Linked DNA regions of Calidifontibacter indicus. Each later gene encodes a partner of the first gene's protein in a complex. Links are inferred from orthologs where the notes say so. Each region holds a gene or a part of one and is shown in the gene's direction. Other genes may lie near its edges.

Region 1 (7,993 bases):
GATCAGCTGGGGGAACGACTGGTAGTCATAGTGATTCGTGGCGCCGACGCCGCCGGGGAAGAGCGAGTCGCCGGAGAAGAGGTGATCGGTTCCGTCGGCGTCGCGGAACGACAACGCGACCGAACCGGGGGTGTGACCGCGCAGGTGGGTGGCGGTGACGACCAGGTCGCCGACCGTCAGCGTGTCACCGTCGTGCAGGAGCGTGGCGGTGGGGACGTCGATCGCGTCGGCGTCGTCGGCACCGGCGTACGTCGGCGCGCCCAGGTGCGCGACGGCCTCGGCGAGCGCTCCCACGTGGTCGTGGTGGCGGTGGGTGGTCGCGATCGCCACGACCTGCGCCCCGGACGCCTCGACCATCTCCTGCAGTTTCGGCCAATCGGCCGCCGCGTCGATCAGTAGCGCCTGCCCGTCCGACTCGATCAGGTAGGCGTTGTTGCTCATGGAGCCGACGCTGCGCTTGTGGATGCGGGCGTTGCCGACATCCCGCGTCTGAGCATCGCCGCCCGGCTGCACCTTGCCGTCGTACGTGGTCATCGATGTCCTTCGTCTGTCCTACGGTCGCCGTGCACTCGCGTCGCGGAGCGCACCCTGTGTCGATTCGGTCTTGATCGGTGCCGGTTCGTACCCCAAACCGACCGCACCACCCTACGTCCGATCAGTCGGTGCCGGGCCGGTCCGCCTCGGCCGCAGCCAGTTCGACGGCCGCGCCGACGAGGGTGAGGTGGCTGAAGGCCTGCGGGAAGTTGCCGACCATCCGGTTGTTCTCGACGTCGTACTCCTCGGCGAGCAGCCCGACGTCGTTGCACAGGGCGACCAGGCGCTGCATCAGCCGGTGGCCGTCGTCGACGCGCCCGGCGCGGGCGTAGGCCGAGACCAGCCAGAACGAGCACGCGAGGAACGGGTGCTCGTCGCCCGGCAGACCGTCGACGCCCGCCTCGGTGCGGTAGCGCAGCAGCAACCCGTCGCGCATGAGGTCGTGCTCGATGCGCTCGATGGTGCCGAGCACGCGGGGGTCGTCGCCGGGAAGGAACTTCACCAGCGGGATCAGCAGCAGGCTGGCGTCGACCTCGGTCGTGTCGTAGTGCTGCACGAACGAGTTGATCTCTTGGTTGAAACCCTTCTCGAGGATCTCGGCGCGCACCTGGTCGCGGATCTCCCGCCAGCGTTCGAGCGGGCCCTCGGCGCCGTGCTCCTCGACCGCGCGGATCGCACGATCGAACGCCGCCCACACCATCACCCGGGAGTGGGTGAAATGGCGCAGCGGCCCGCGGATCTCCCAGAGTCCGTTGTCGGGCTCGGTCCAGTGCTCGGCGAGTTCCTCCACCAGCGCACGCTGGATCGCCCAGCCGCGGTCGGAGTCGGACAGCCCCATCGCCCGGGCGTCCTGCAAGGCGATCATCACCTCGCCGAGCACGTCGGTCTGGCGCTGGTCGACCGCGCCGTTGCCGATGCGCACGGGCTTGGATCCGGCGTAGCCGGGCAGGTGGTCGAGTTCGCGTTCGGGCAGATCCCGACCGCCGTCGACGGCATACATGATCTGCATGTCCTCGGGGTCACCGGCGATCGCACGGATCAGCCAGTCACGCCACAGATCGGTCGCCTCGACGAAACCGGCACCGAGCAGCGCCTCGAGAGTGAGCGCTGCGTCCCGCAACCAGCAGTAGCGGTAGTCCCAGTTGCGCACCCCGCCGAAGTCCTCGGGCAGGCTCGTCGTCGGGGCGGCGACGATGCCGCCGCGTCGGGTGTCGGTGAGCAACCGCAGCACCAGCAGCGAGCGCACGACGGCGTCCTCGTACGGCCCGCGATAGGTGCACTGGGCGGCCCACGCCTGGGAGGTCTCGAAGGTCCTCGCCACGCGCCGCTCGACATCTGTCGGTGGCGGCACCGGTTTCCACGACGCGAACCAGTTCATCGTGAACTCCTCGCGGTCCCCGGCCTTCATGGTCCAGCGGTCGCGGTGGGTTCCGTCCTCGGCGTGCGGCGAGCGCGAACTGCGCAGCACCAACATGTCGGGGCCGGCGATGGCGGTCAGCGCCTCGGGTTCGTCGTCGGCCCGCTCCAGGTGCGTCACCCACGGCCGGGTGCGGCCGTAGTTGAACCGCACGATCCACTCGTGCTGCATCTCGACCTCGCCCTCGACACAGTCGACGATGCGCACGAGGTCGGCCCGTTCCATGCCCAAGGGCATCAGGTCGGTCACCTTCACGGCGCCGGTGGCGGTGCGGTGCGTGGTCTCCAGGATCGAGGTGTTGCCCACGTATCGCCGGGTCGTCTCCGCCTCCGCAAACGGACGCAGCAGCCACCGCCCGTGCTCGGGACGACCCAACAGGTTGGTGAAGCATGACGCGCTGTCGAACCGGGGGAGGCACAGCCAGTCGATCGACCCGAACCGACTGACCAGCGCGGCCGTCTCCGTGTCGCCGATGACGGCGTAATCCTCGATCGGGGTGGTCTCGGGTTCGGCGGCGCGGCGCACCTCGTCGTGAATGTCCTCGAGCATCGCGCCAGCGTAACGGTCAGCGCAGCGGCCGTGCGGGATGGTCGCGGCAGCACCCCGAAGGGTGATTTCGGGCACGCTCGGTGGCCACCGGAGCTCACCGAATCGGAGGTTGTCGGTGGGCGCGCCTAGCATTGCGGACGTGCCTGCCCAGACCCCGTCCACCGCACCCTCGACCGCCCGCGACCACCTGCGGATCAGCGGCGCGCGCGAACACAACCTCAAGAACATCAGCGTCGACCTGCCGCGCGACAGCCTCGTCGTGTTCACCGGGCTGTCCGGCTCGGGCAAGTCGTCGCTGGCGTTCGACACGATCTTCGCCGAGGGCCAGCGGCGTTACGTCGAGTCGCTGTCGGCCTATGCCCGCCAGTTCCTCGGACAGATGGACAAGCCCGACGTCGACTTCATCGAGGGCCTGTCGCCGGCGGTGTCGATCGACCAGAAGTCGACCAACCGCAACCCGCGCTCGACGGTCGGCACGATCACCGAGGTCTACGACTACCTGCGTCTGCTCTACGCGCGCGCAGGTCGTCCGCACTGCCCGATCTGCGGTGAGCCGGTCGGCCGGCAGACCCCGCAGCAGATCGTCGACCAGCTGATGCAGTTGCCCGACCGCACCCGGTTCCAGGTGCTCGCACCCGTCGTGCGCGAACGCAAGGGTGAATACGTCGACCTGTTCGGCGAGCTGCAGACCAAGGGCTACTCGCGTGCCCGGGTCGACGGCGAGGTCGTCACCCTCAGTGAACCGCCCACGCTGGCGAAGCAGAAGAAGCACTCGATCGACGTCGTCGTCGACCGGCTGGTGGCCAAGGGGCCTGAAGACCGGTCGGGCAAGCAGCGGCTGACCGACTCGATCGAGACCGCGCTCGGCCTCGCCGGTGGCATCGTGCTCATCGAGTTCGTCGACAAGGAAGCCGGCGACCCCGAACGGGAGCGCCGCTTCTCCGAGAAGATGGCCTGCCCCAACAACCACCCGCTGGCGATGGACGAGATCGAGCCGCGGTCGTTCTCGTTCAACAGCCCGTTCGGTGCGTGCCCGGTGTGTGCCGGTCTCGGCACCGAGCTCGAGGTCGACCCCGACCTCCTCGTGCCCGACGAGGACAAGTCGATCGTCGACGGCGCCATCCTGCCGTGGACGACCGGTGGCACCTCCAGTGACTACTTCACCCGGGTGATCGGTGCCCTCGGCGCCGACCTCGGGTTCTCGCTCGACACCCCCTGGCGCGCGCTGCCCGAACGGGCCAAGGAAGCGCTCCTGTACGGCCAGAACTACAAGGTGCACGTGCGGTTCAAGAACCGCTACGGGCGCGAGCGCAGCTACACCACCGGCTTCGAGGGGGTGGTGCCGTTCATCAAGCGGCGCCACTCGGAGACCGACTCCGACTGGAGCCGGGAGAAGTACGAGGGCTACATGCGCGAGGTGCCGTGTCCCACCTGTAAGGGGTCGCGGCTCAAGCCCGAGACCCTCGCGGTCACCGTCGGCGGCAAGTCGATCGCAGAGGTCTCCGCGCTGCCGATCTCCGAAGCCGCCACCTTCCTGCCCGGGGTCGACTTCACCCCGCGCGAGCGGCAGATCGCCGAGCAGGTGATCAAGGAGATCAACGCCCGGCTCGGCTTCCTGCTCGATGTCGGCCTCGACTACCTGTCCCTCGACCGTCCGGCCGCGACTCTGAGTGGCGGTGAGGCACAACGGATTCGGCTCGCGACGCAGATCGGGTCGGGTCTGGTCGGCGTGCTCTACGTGCTCGACGAGCCGTCGATCGGGCTGCACCAGCGCGACAACCACCGGTTGATCGAGACCCTCACCCGGCTGCGCGACCTCGGCAACACGTTGATCGTCGTCGAACACGACGAAGACACCATCGCGACGGCCGACTGGGTGATCGACATCGGCCCGGGCGCGGGGGAGCACGGCGGTGAAGTGGTGCACGCGGGCCCGGTGAAGGACCTGCTGGCCAACACCCGGTCGATCACCGGCGACTACCTCGCCGGACGTCGGCAGATCGAGACGCCGGCGGTACGCCGTCCGCAGGACGGCCGGCAGATCGTGGTGCGCGGCGCGCGGGAGCACAACCTGCAGAACGTCGACGTCGCGATCCCGCTCGGCAATCTCGTCGCCGTCACGGGCGTCTCCGGCTCGGGCAAGTCGACCTTGGTCAACGACATCCTCTACAACGTGCTGGCCAACCAGCTCAACGGTGCGCGGCACGTGCCCGGCCGGCACCGCACGGTCGAAGGTCTCGACCAACTCGACAAGGTGGTGCACGTCGACCAGAGCCCGATCGGGCGCACCCCGCGCAGCAACCCGGCCACCTACACCGGCGTCTTCGACAACATCCGCAAGCTGTTCGCCGAGACCACCGAGGCGAAGATCCGCGGTTACCAACCGGGCCGGTTCTCGTTCAACGTCAAGGGCGGTCGCTGCGAGGCGTGCGCCGGCGACGGCACGATCAAGATCGAGATGAACTTCCTGCCCGACGTCTACGTGCCGTGCGAGGTCTGCCACGGAGCGCGCTACAACCGCGAGACGCTCGAGGTGCACTTCAAGGGCAAGACGATCGCCGAGGTGCTCGACATGCCGATCGAGGAGGCGAAGGGCTTCTTCGCCGCGGTGCCGGCGATCGCGCGGCACATGAACACCCTCGTCGACGTCGGTCTGGGCTACGTCCGGCTCGGTCAGCCCGCGCCGACGCTCTCCGGTGGTGAGGCCCAGCGGGTGAAGCTCGCCTCCGAGCTGCAGAAGCGTTCGACCGGTCGCACGATCTACGTGCTCGACGAGCCCACGACGGGGCTGCACTTCGAAGACATCCGCAAGTTGCTCGGCGTGCTGCAGGGCCTGGTCGACAAGGGCAACACGGTCGTCGTCATCGAGCACAACCTCGACGTCATCAAGTCGGCCGACTGGCTGGTCGACATGGGTCCCGAGGGCGGGTTCCGTGGCGGCACGGTCGTCGCCGAAGGCACCCCCGAAGACGTCGCCGCCGTCGAGGCGAGCCACACCGGACGCTTCCTGCGGCCGCTGCTGGAGGCGGCCGGCAAGCCGCGTCCGTCGCAGGCGCGGGGCAAGGGTGCACGGACGGCGCCGACCGCACCGACCGTGGCGGCGAAGGCCGGAGGCGGCGCCGCGAAACGGGCCACCGCCAGTGCGCCCACTGCCAAGAGTGCGGCGAAGAGTGCCGCGAAGAGTCCGGCCAAGAGTCCGGCCAAGAGTCCGGCCAAGAGCGCGACCAAGCGGGCGGCCACGAAGGCGGCCGCACCGAAGAAGTGATCGGCCGGCAGCGCACTCCTCAGCAAACTCCTAGCGACCACCCGGACGCCTTCCGGGGGTCACTCTGCGACGATGGTTGCCGGATCAACGTCCTAGCGGAAGGCCTGTCATGAGCGACCAGAAACGACCCACCGACCGCCGCAGCGTGCTTCGTGGACTCGGCGTCGTCGCCGCTGCGGGCGGTCTCGCCGCCTGCAGCAAGGACGACGTCGACGCGGCCAAGACCAGCGCGTCCGACCTCGGCTCGTCCGCCAGTTCCGGGGCCTCGCAGGCCGCCGGGAGCGCGTCGTCGGCAGCGTCGTCGGTGTCGTCGTCGGTGTCGGCGGAGGTCTCCGGCGACAGCATCCCGACCGCGAAGGTGCCGGTCGGCAGCGGCTACATCGACGCCGACAAGAAGATCGTGGTCAGCCAGCCGGAGGCCGGGCAGTTCAAGGCGTTCAGTTCCATCTGCACCCACGAGTCCTGCCCGATCACCCGCATCGACGGCGATGCCGCGGTGTGCACGTGTCACGGCAGCGCGTTCTCGCTGTCCGACGGCTCTGTCGTCAACGGCCCGGCCGACAAGCCGTTGTCGGAAAAGAAGGTCGCGGTCGACGGCGCGAACCTCATCGTCTCCTGAGTCTGCCGCTGAGCCGGCCACTGACCCGACGGCTTGCCCTTGTCGGTGGCGATGCTGTCGGTGGCGATGCATAGGCTTGAGCTGTGGCTGACCCGTCGACCTACCGTCCGAAACCAGGAGACATCCCGGTAGACCCGGGGGTCTACCGTTTCCGCGACAAGGACGGCCGGGTCATCTACGTCGGCAAGGCCAAGTCGCTGCGCAGCCGGCTTTCGTCCTACTTCCAGGACATCACCGCGCTCCATCCGCGCACCCGCACGATGGTGCTCACCGGCGCGTCCGTCGAATGGACCGTCGTGCGCAACGAGGTCGAGGCGCTGCAACTCGAGTACTCCTGGATCAAGGAGTTCGACCCGCGCTTCAACGTCAAGTACCGCGACGACAAGTCTTATCCCTACCTCGCCGTCACGATGGGCGAGGAGTTTCCCCGCGCGCAGGTGATGCGCGGCGCGAAGCGCAAGGGCACCCGCTACTTCGGCCCCTACGCGCACGCCTGGGCGATCCGGGAGACGCTCGACCAGTTGTTGCGGGTCTTTCCGGTGCGCACGTGCAGCGGAGGCGTCTTCAAGCGGGCCGGTCAGGTGGGGCGCCCCTGCCTGCTCGGCTACATCGAGAAGTGCTCGGCGCCGTGCGTCGGCAATGTGTCGGCCGAGGAGCACCGCGAGATCGCCGAGGAGTTCTGCGACTTCATGGACGGCAACACCGGCCGGTTCGTGAAGCGGCTCGAGCAGCAGATGAAGCAGGCTTCGGCCGAACTCGACTACGAGACCGCCGCCCGCCGGCGCGACGACATCGTCGCGTTGCGAAAGTCGTTGGAGCACAGCGCGGTTGTGCTGGGCGACAAGACCGACACCGACGTGTTCGGCGTCGCCGACGACGACCTCGAGGCGGCCGTGCAGGTGTTCCACGTGCGCGGCGGACGGGTGCGCGGCCAGCGCGGCTGGGTCGTCGACAAGGAGGCCGAGGGCGACCTCGCTCTGGCCGAGGTGATCGAGCGGCTGCTACAGCAGGTCTACGGCGAGGAGTCGGGGCAAGGCGTGCCGCGCGAGGTGCTGGTGCCGGTGCTGCCCGCCGATGTCGACTCGATGGCCGAATGGCTCACCGAACGACGCGGCGCGCAGGTGTCGTTGCGGGTGCCGCAGCGGGGCGACAAGAAGACCCTGATGGAGACGGTCACCCGCAACGCGACCCAGTCGCTGGCCCGGCACAAAGTGGCCCGCGCCGGCGACCTCACCGCGCGCAGTCAGGCCCTGCAGGAACTCCAGGAGTATCTCGACCTGCCGCAGGCACCGTTGCGCATCGAGTGTTACGACGTCAGCCACGTCCAGGGCACCAACGTCGTCGCCAGCATGGTGGTCTTCGAGGACGGACTGCCGCGCAAGTCGGAGTACCGCAAGTTCGGGGTGCGCGGCACCCGCACCGAGTCGGGCGAGCTGCGTCTCGACGACACCGCCGCCATGGACGAGGTGCTCACCCGGCGTTTCCGCCGGTATCTCGCCGAACGGGAGAACGCCGGAGACGTCGAACTCGACGACTTGGACGACGACGCGCCCACGTCCGGACCGATCGACGAGACCACCGGAAAGCCGCGCCGGTTCGCCTACCCGCC
Region 2 (6,710 bases), 870 kb from region 1 along the record:
CGGCCACAACGGTCTGCGGTCCATCACGTCGTCGGTGGGTAGCAAGGACTACCTGCGGGTGCGCGTCGGCATCGGCCGCCCGCCCGGACGCATGGACGCAGCCGACTTCGTGCTGAAGGACTTCAACTCGACCGAGAAGAAGGACCTTCCGTTCCTCGTCGACGACGCCGCAGACGCCGTCCAGACACTCGTCGACCTCGGGCTCACCGACGCACAGAACAAGGTGCACGCCCGCTGACCGAACCGCTCGGCTGCAACGACTCCGGCGGACGGCGGTTGTCGGTCGCCGCGCGTAGAATCCTCATTCGTAACCCCTGGTCGATCCCGATCCGGGGTGCTCTGTGTTGTCTGTCGAAGGGTCTGCGCGCGTGAGTGCTCTGCAACCGATGCTCGATCTGCTCGGTCGCGACGAGGCGGTTCGGCGGGTGCTCGCGCACCGTCGCAACGCCAACCTCGTCGACATCGCCTCGGCGCCGGGCCTGCGCGCCCCGCTGCTGGCCCTGATGAACGGCGGCACCGACGGCGACTCGACGGGCGAGCGCACGCCACTGCTCGTGGTCACGGCCACCGGGCGCGACGCCGGCGACCTGGTCACCGCGCTGCGCACCCTGCTCGGCGACGACGCGGTCGCGGAGTTCCCGAGCTGGGAGACCCTCCCGCACGAGCGGCTCAGCCCGCGCTCCGACACCGTGGGCCGCCGCCTCGCGGTGCTGCGCCGGCTGGCGCACCCCGACGCCGCCGATTCCACCCACGGCCCGATCGAGGTGCTCGTCGCGAGCGTGCGCGCCGTCATGCAGCCGATCGCCAAGGGGCTCGGCGACCTCGCGCCGGTGAGCCTGCGCACGGGGCAGGAAGCCGTGTTGGACGACGTCGTCGCGGCGTTGGCAGCAGCGGCCTACACCCGCACCGACCTGGTCGAGCGGCGCGGTGAGTTCGCCGTCCGCGGTGGCATCCTCGATGTCTTCCCGCCCACCGAGCAGCACCCGTTGCGGGTCGACTTCTTCGGCGACGAGGTCGACGAGATCCGCTGGTTCAAGGTGGCCGACCAACGCTCGACCGACATCGCGGAGCACGGCCTGTGGGCGCCGCCATGCCGCGAACTGCTGATCACCGACGAGGTGCGTGAACGGGCGAAGGTGCTGGCCGAGCAGCTGCCAGGCGTCGCCGACATGCTGCACAAGGTCGGCGAGGGCATCGCCGTCGAGGGCATGGAGTCGCTGTCGCCGATTCTGCTCGGCGACAAGATGGAGACCCTGCTCGACGTGTTGCCCGAGCACACCCACGTCGTGCTGTCCGACCCCGAACGCATCCGCACCCGAGCCCACGACCTGGTCGCCACCAGCGCCGAGTTCCTCGACGCGAGCTGGTCGAACGCCGCCGCCGGCAACGCGATCCCGGTCGACCTGCGGGGCGTGCTCGGCACGGCCTCCTACTGGTCGCTGCTCGAGCTGCGCGACCACGCCCTCGATCAGGGGCTGCCGTGGTGGTCGTTGTCGTCGTTCGCGACCGACGAGGAACTCACCGAGTTCAGCGAGGACGAGCTTCCGGGCGAGCGGGTGACGATCCGCACCGAGGAGGTGCCGCAGTACCGCAGCGACACCGAGTCGGCCGTCGCCGACATCCGGGCCTGGACGGCCGCCGGCCTGCGGACGCTGATCCTCACCGACGGACCAGGCCTCGCCAAGCGGGTGCGGGAGTTGCTCATCGAGCACGAGGTGCCGCTCGACGAGCAGCTGACCGCCGGCCGCGTGACCACCGCCGTCGGCACGCTCGGCAACGGATTCGCCCTGCCGACAAGTGAATTCGTGCTCGTCACCGAGTCAGACCTGATCGGCTCCAACCAGCCGGGCGGCGGTTCGACCAAGGACATGCGCAAGATGCCGTCGCGGCGTCGCAAGCAGGTCGACCCGCTCGAACTGCGTCCGGGCGACTTCGTCGTGCACGAGCAGCACGGTGTCGGCAAGTTCGTCGAGATGATGCAGCGCACCGTCGGCGGGGCCACCCGCGAGTACCTCGTGCTGGAGTACGCCGCCTCGAAGCGGGGCCAACCGGGCGACCGCCTGTTCGTGCCGACCGATCAGCTCGACCAGATCACCCGCTATGTCGGCGGTGAAGCGCCGTCACTCAACAAGATGGGCGGATCCGACTGGCAGACGACCAAATCGCGGGCGCGCCGCCACGTGCGCCAGATCGCCGGCGAACTCATCCGCCTCTACTCGGCGCGCATGGCCACCCCGGGCCACGCCTTCGGGCCCGACACACCCTGGCAGCGCGAGCTCGAGGACGCGTTCGCCTACATCGAGACTCCCGACCAGCTGTCGTCGATCGACGAGGTCAAGGCCGACATGGAGAAGACGGTGCCGATGGACCGCCTCATCTGTGGCGACGTCGGTTACGGCAAGACCGAGATCGCGGTCCGGGCCGCGTTCAAGGCGATCCAGGACGGCAAGCAGGTCGCCGTGCTGGTGCCGACGACGTTGCTGGTCAAGCAGCACTTCAGCACCTTCTCCGAGCGCTACGCCGGATTCCCGGTGGTGGTGAAGGCGTTGTCCCGGTTCCAGAGCGACAAGGAGGCCCGCGAGGTGATCGACGGCCTCGCGACCGGCGCGGTCGATCTGGTGATCGGCACCCACCGGCTGCTGTCGAAGGAGGTGCAGTTCAAGGACCTCGGATTGGTCGTCGTCGACGAGGAGCAGCGGTTCGGTGTCGAGCACAAGGAACAGCTCAAGCAGATGCGCACGGCGGTCGACGTGCTCGCGATGTCGGCGACGCCGATCCCGCGCACCCTGGAGATGGCGGTCACCGGCATTCGCGAAATGTCGACTCTCGCAACGCCGCCCGAGGAGCGCCACCCGGTGCTCACCTTCGTCGGTGCCTACGACGAGAAGCAGATCGTGGCGGCGATCCGGCGCGAGCTGATGCGTGAGGGCCAGGTCTTCCTGGTGCACAACAAGGTGCAGACCATCGAGAAGGCGGCCTCAAGGTTGCGTGAGCTCGTGCCCGAGGCGCGCATCGGCACCGCCCACGGAAAGATGGGCGAACACCGCCTGGAGGAGGTCGTCGTCGACTTCTGGGAACGGCGGCTCGACGTGCTCGTCTGCACCACGATCGTCGAGACCGGTCTCGACATCTCCAACGCCAACACGCTCATCGTGGAGCGCTCCGACGTGCTCGGTCTGTCGCAGCTGCACCAGCTGCGCGGACGCGTCGGACGCGGCCGCGAGCGCGCGTACGCCTACTTCCTGTACCCGTCCGAGAAGCCGCTCACCGAGACCGCGCACGACCGGTTGCAGACCATCGCCCAGCACACCGACCTCGGTGCCGGCATGCAGGTGGCGATGAAGGACCTCGAGATCCGCGGCGCCGGCAACCTGCTCGGCGGCGAGCAATCGGGCCACATCGCAGGCGTCGGGTTCGACCTCTACGTGCGCATGGTGGGAGAGGCCGTCGCCGACTTCCGCGGCGACGAGCCCGACCGCGGGCCGGCCGAGATCAAGATCGAGCTGCCGGTCGACGCGCACCTGCCGCACGACTACGTGCCGGGGGAGCGGTTGCGCCTGGAGGCCTACAAGAAGCTCGCCACCGTGGCGACCGAGCACGAGCTCGCAGAGATCGCCGACGAGCTGAACGACCGTTACGGCGCGCCGCCGGAGCCGGTGCAACACCTACTCGAGGTGGCCCGGCTGCGGGTGCTCGCCCGCCAGGCCGGCATCGGCGACATCGGCACGCAGGGCAAGTTCGTCCGCTTCGGTCCGGTCGAGTCGCTGCCCGAGAGCCGCCAGCTGCGACTTGAGCGGCTCTACAAGGGCGCCAAGCTCAACCCGGCGCTCAAGACCATCCTGGTGCCGGCCCCGATGACCAGCCCGGTCGGCGGCAAGCCGGTGCGCAACACCGAGGTGTTGACGTGGGCGGCCCAGCTGATCCGCAGCATCCTGCTCGACGACGCGGCCGCGGCGTGACGGCCGCCGTCGATGGCACAGCCGGTCGTGGCAAGATGAACCCGCTCAACAGCTCCCGAGAGGAACCCATGTCTCGTCCCGCTCTGCGCGTCACCACCGTTGCTGCGGCCCTGGTGGCCGCGACCGCACTGTCCGGCTGCGGCGACACCAGCGGTGGCACCGCTGCTTCCTACAAGGGCGAGAAGATCAGCACCGAGCAGGTGCAGGATGCCGTCCGCGACATCACCACCGAGCAGCCGACGTCCCAGTTCGACCCGACGTCCGCGGCGATCTTCATGGTGCTCGGCAACGACCTGGAGAGCCTCGCGAAGAAGCACCGGGTCTACACCTCGGCCGACGTCGCCCGCCAGGCCTTCAAGAAGGTCACCAACCCCACCGACGCCGCGGTGCGGTCGGTGCAGGGCAGCTTCAACTTCACCTCGCTGCGCGACTCCGCGGCGGGCAACCCCGACCTGCAGAAGCTGTTCAAGGACGCCGACGTCATACTCAATCCGCGCTACGGCACGTGGGAAAAGGGCAAGGGCCCGGTCGACAACGCCAGCAACTGGATCAAGGGCTCTGCGGAGCCGGCGCTGAACTGAGCGCCCCGCGCCCATGGCCGGTTCGCTGACCCTGCTGGTCACCAGCCCTCGCACGCCCGCGGGCGTGCTCACCCGCGACGCCTGGCGCGCACTCGACACCGCCGACCTCGTGCTGGCGGCGGACGCCGACCACCCGACCCCGGCGGCGATCGCCGGTTCCGGTGTGGCGGTGGAGATCTCGGATCCTTCGTCGATGCCCCTGCTGGGGCGTTCGCTCGCCGAGGCGGCGGCCGACCGGCACGTCGTCTGGATCGTCTCGCCGGACGGCGACCCCGGACTCACCGACGCCCTCGCCGCCGAACTCACTCGGGCGGCCGACCCGGCGCCGGTCGAGATGCTGGTCGGCAGCTGGGACCTCCCGGGCGCCCGTCTCGCCGACGCGGTCAACGTGATGGATGTGTTGCGGTCACCGGGCGGCTGCCCCTGGGACGCGAAGCAGACTCACGAGTCGCTGGCGAAGTATCTGCTCGAGGAGGCGCACGAGACGGTCGAGGCGATCGACAACGGCGACCGCGACCACCTGCGCGAAGAGCTCGGCGACGTGCTGCTCCAGGTGCTGTTCCACGCCCGGGTCGCAGCCGACGACCCGGACGACCCGTGGGACATCGACGACGTCGCCGGTGGGTTGGTCGACAAGCTGCTGCGCCGCCACCCGCACGTGTTCGGCGACGGTGACGCCTCGACCCCCGAGGAGGTCGAAGCGAGCTGGGAGCAGATCAAGGCCGCGGAGAAGGCCGACCGCGCCGAGAGCGCGACGCCACTGCTCGAGGGCATTCCGCGCTCGCTGTCGACCCTGCTGATCGCCGACAAGGTGTTGGCGCGGCGTGAACGTTCCGGACTCACCGAGCTCCCCGACGACAAGACGGACGCCGACAACTCGGGCGCCGATCTCGGCGACCGGCTGCTCGCGCTGGTGGCCGAGGGACGCCGCACCGGCGTCGACGCCGACGCGGCCCTGCGCGACGCCGTGCGCCGGCTCGCCTCGGCCTGACCGAGCGCGCACTGTCTCGCATCGCCTGTCGCTACCTGTAGGTAGCTGCGGCCGCCGTTAGGGTGGTGCCCGTATCCGGAACCATCCATGTTTTCTCTTGAGCAGGAGCCTGCAGTGGCCAGCATCGACGCCATCATCGCCCGCGAGATCCTTGATTCCCGAGGCAACCCGACCGTCGAGGTGGAGGTGCTGCTCGACGACGGCACCGTCGGCCGCGCGGCCGTCCCCTCCGGCGCGTCCACCGGTCAGTTCGAGGCGGTCGAGCGCCGCGACGGCGACAAGTTGCGCTACCTCGGCAAGGGGGTCGAAGACGCCGTCGACTCGGTGATGGAGGAGCTCGCCCCGGCCCTGCTGGGCTACGACGCCGACGAGCAACGCCTCATCGACACGGAGATGATCGACGTCGACGGCACCGCCAACAAGGGCAAGATCGGCGCCAACGCGATCCTCGGTGTGTCGCTCGCGGTGGCCAAGGCCGCCGCCGACTCCGCCGGTCTGCCGCTGTTCCGCTACGTCGGCGGACCCAACGCCCACGTGCTGCCGGTGCCGATGATGAACATCCTCAACGGTGGGGCGCACGCCGACTCCAACGTCGACATCCAGGAGTTCATGATCGCGCCGATCGGCGCCGAGTCGTTCCGTGAGGCGCTGCGCTGGGGCGCAGAGGTCTACCACGCGCTGAAGAAGGTGCTGCACGACAAGGGGCTGGCCACCGGCCTCGGCGACGAGGGCGGGTTCGCGCCCAACCTGGAGTCGAACCGCGCCGCCCTCGACCTCATCCTCGAGGCCATCAAGGCCGCCGGTTACGAGCCGGGCAAGGACATCGCGCTGGCGCTCGACGTCGCGGCCAGCGAGTTCGGCGACAAGTCGGGTTACACCTTCGAGGGCAAGACGAAGTCGTCTGCAGAGATGGTCGACTACTACGCCGACCTGGTCGCCAACTACCCGCTGGTCTCCATCGAAGACCCGCTGGACGAGGAGGACTGGGACGGCTGGAAGGCGATGACCGAACAGCTGGGCGACAAGGTGCAGCTGGTCGGCGACGACCTGTTCGTCACCAACCCCGAGCGGCTGCAGCGCGGCATCGACTCCGGCACCGCCAACGCGCTGCTGGTGAAGGTCAACCAGATCGGCTCGCTCACCGAGACCCTTGACGCCGTCGACCTCGCCCACCGCAAC

The links. Proteins that work in one complex are often made in the same cells at the same time.
Region 2: the proteins of uvrA (region 1) and mfd are in contact, whole or in part, in a crystal structure (PDB 4DFC), measured with the Escherichia coli proteins. The link is inferred for Calidifontibacter indicus from one-to-one orthologs.

What each region holds. Positions count from the first base shown.
Region 1 is NZ_QTUA01000001.1:2,172,171-2,180,163, forward strand. The notes cover bases 2,241-5,965. They hold uvrA (excinuclease ABC subunit UvrA), read left to right. Parts: upstream 2,241-2,639; coding sequence 2,640-5,765; downstream 5,766-5,965. Other genes in these bases: DFJ65_RS10335 (glycoside hydrolase family 15 protein), read right to left, coding at 2,241-2,500; DFJ65_RS10345 (Rieske (2Fe-2S) protein), read left to right, coding at 5,875-5,965. Outside these bases: DFJ65_RS10330 (MBL fold metallo-hydrolase), read right to left, coding at 1-534; more of DFJ65_RS10335, read right to left, coding at 656-2,240; more of DFJ65_RS10345, read left to right, coding at 5,966-6,384; excinuclease ABC subunit UvrC, read left to right, coding at 6,468-7,993. UniProt on the Escherichia coli protein: The UvrABC repair system catalyzes the recognition and processing of DNA lesions. UvrA is an ATPase and a DNA-binding protein. A damage recognition complex composed of 2 UvrA and 2 UvrB subunits scans DNA for abnormalities.
Region 2 is NZ_QTUA01000001.1:1,300,518-1,307,227, forward strand. Bases 1-4,159 are described here. They hold mfd (transcription-repair coupling factor), read left to right. Parts: upstream 1-386; coding sequence 387-3,959; downstream 3,960-4,159. Other genes in these bases: pth (aminoacyl-tRNA hydrolase), read left to right, coding at 1-238; DFJ65_RS06260 (hypothetical protein), read left to right, coding at 4,028-4,159. Outside these bases: more of DFJ65_RS06260, read left to right, coding at 4,160-4,540; DFJ65_RS06265 (nucleoside triphosphate pyrophosphohydrolase), read left to right, coding at 4,554-5,531; eno (phosphopyruvate hydratase), read left to right, coding at 5,646-6,710. UniProt on the Escherichia coli protein: Couples transcription and DNA repair by recognizing RNA polymerase (RNAP) stalled at DNA lesions. Mediates ATP-dependent release of RNAP and its truncated transcript from the DNA, and recruitment of nucleotide excision repair machinery to the damaged site.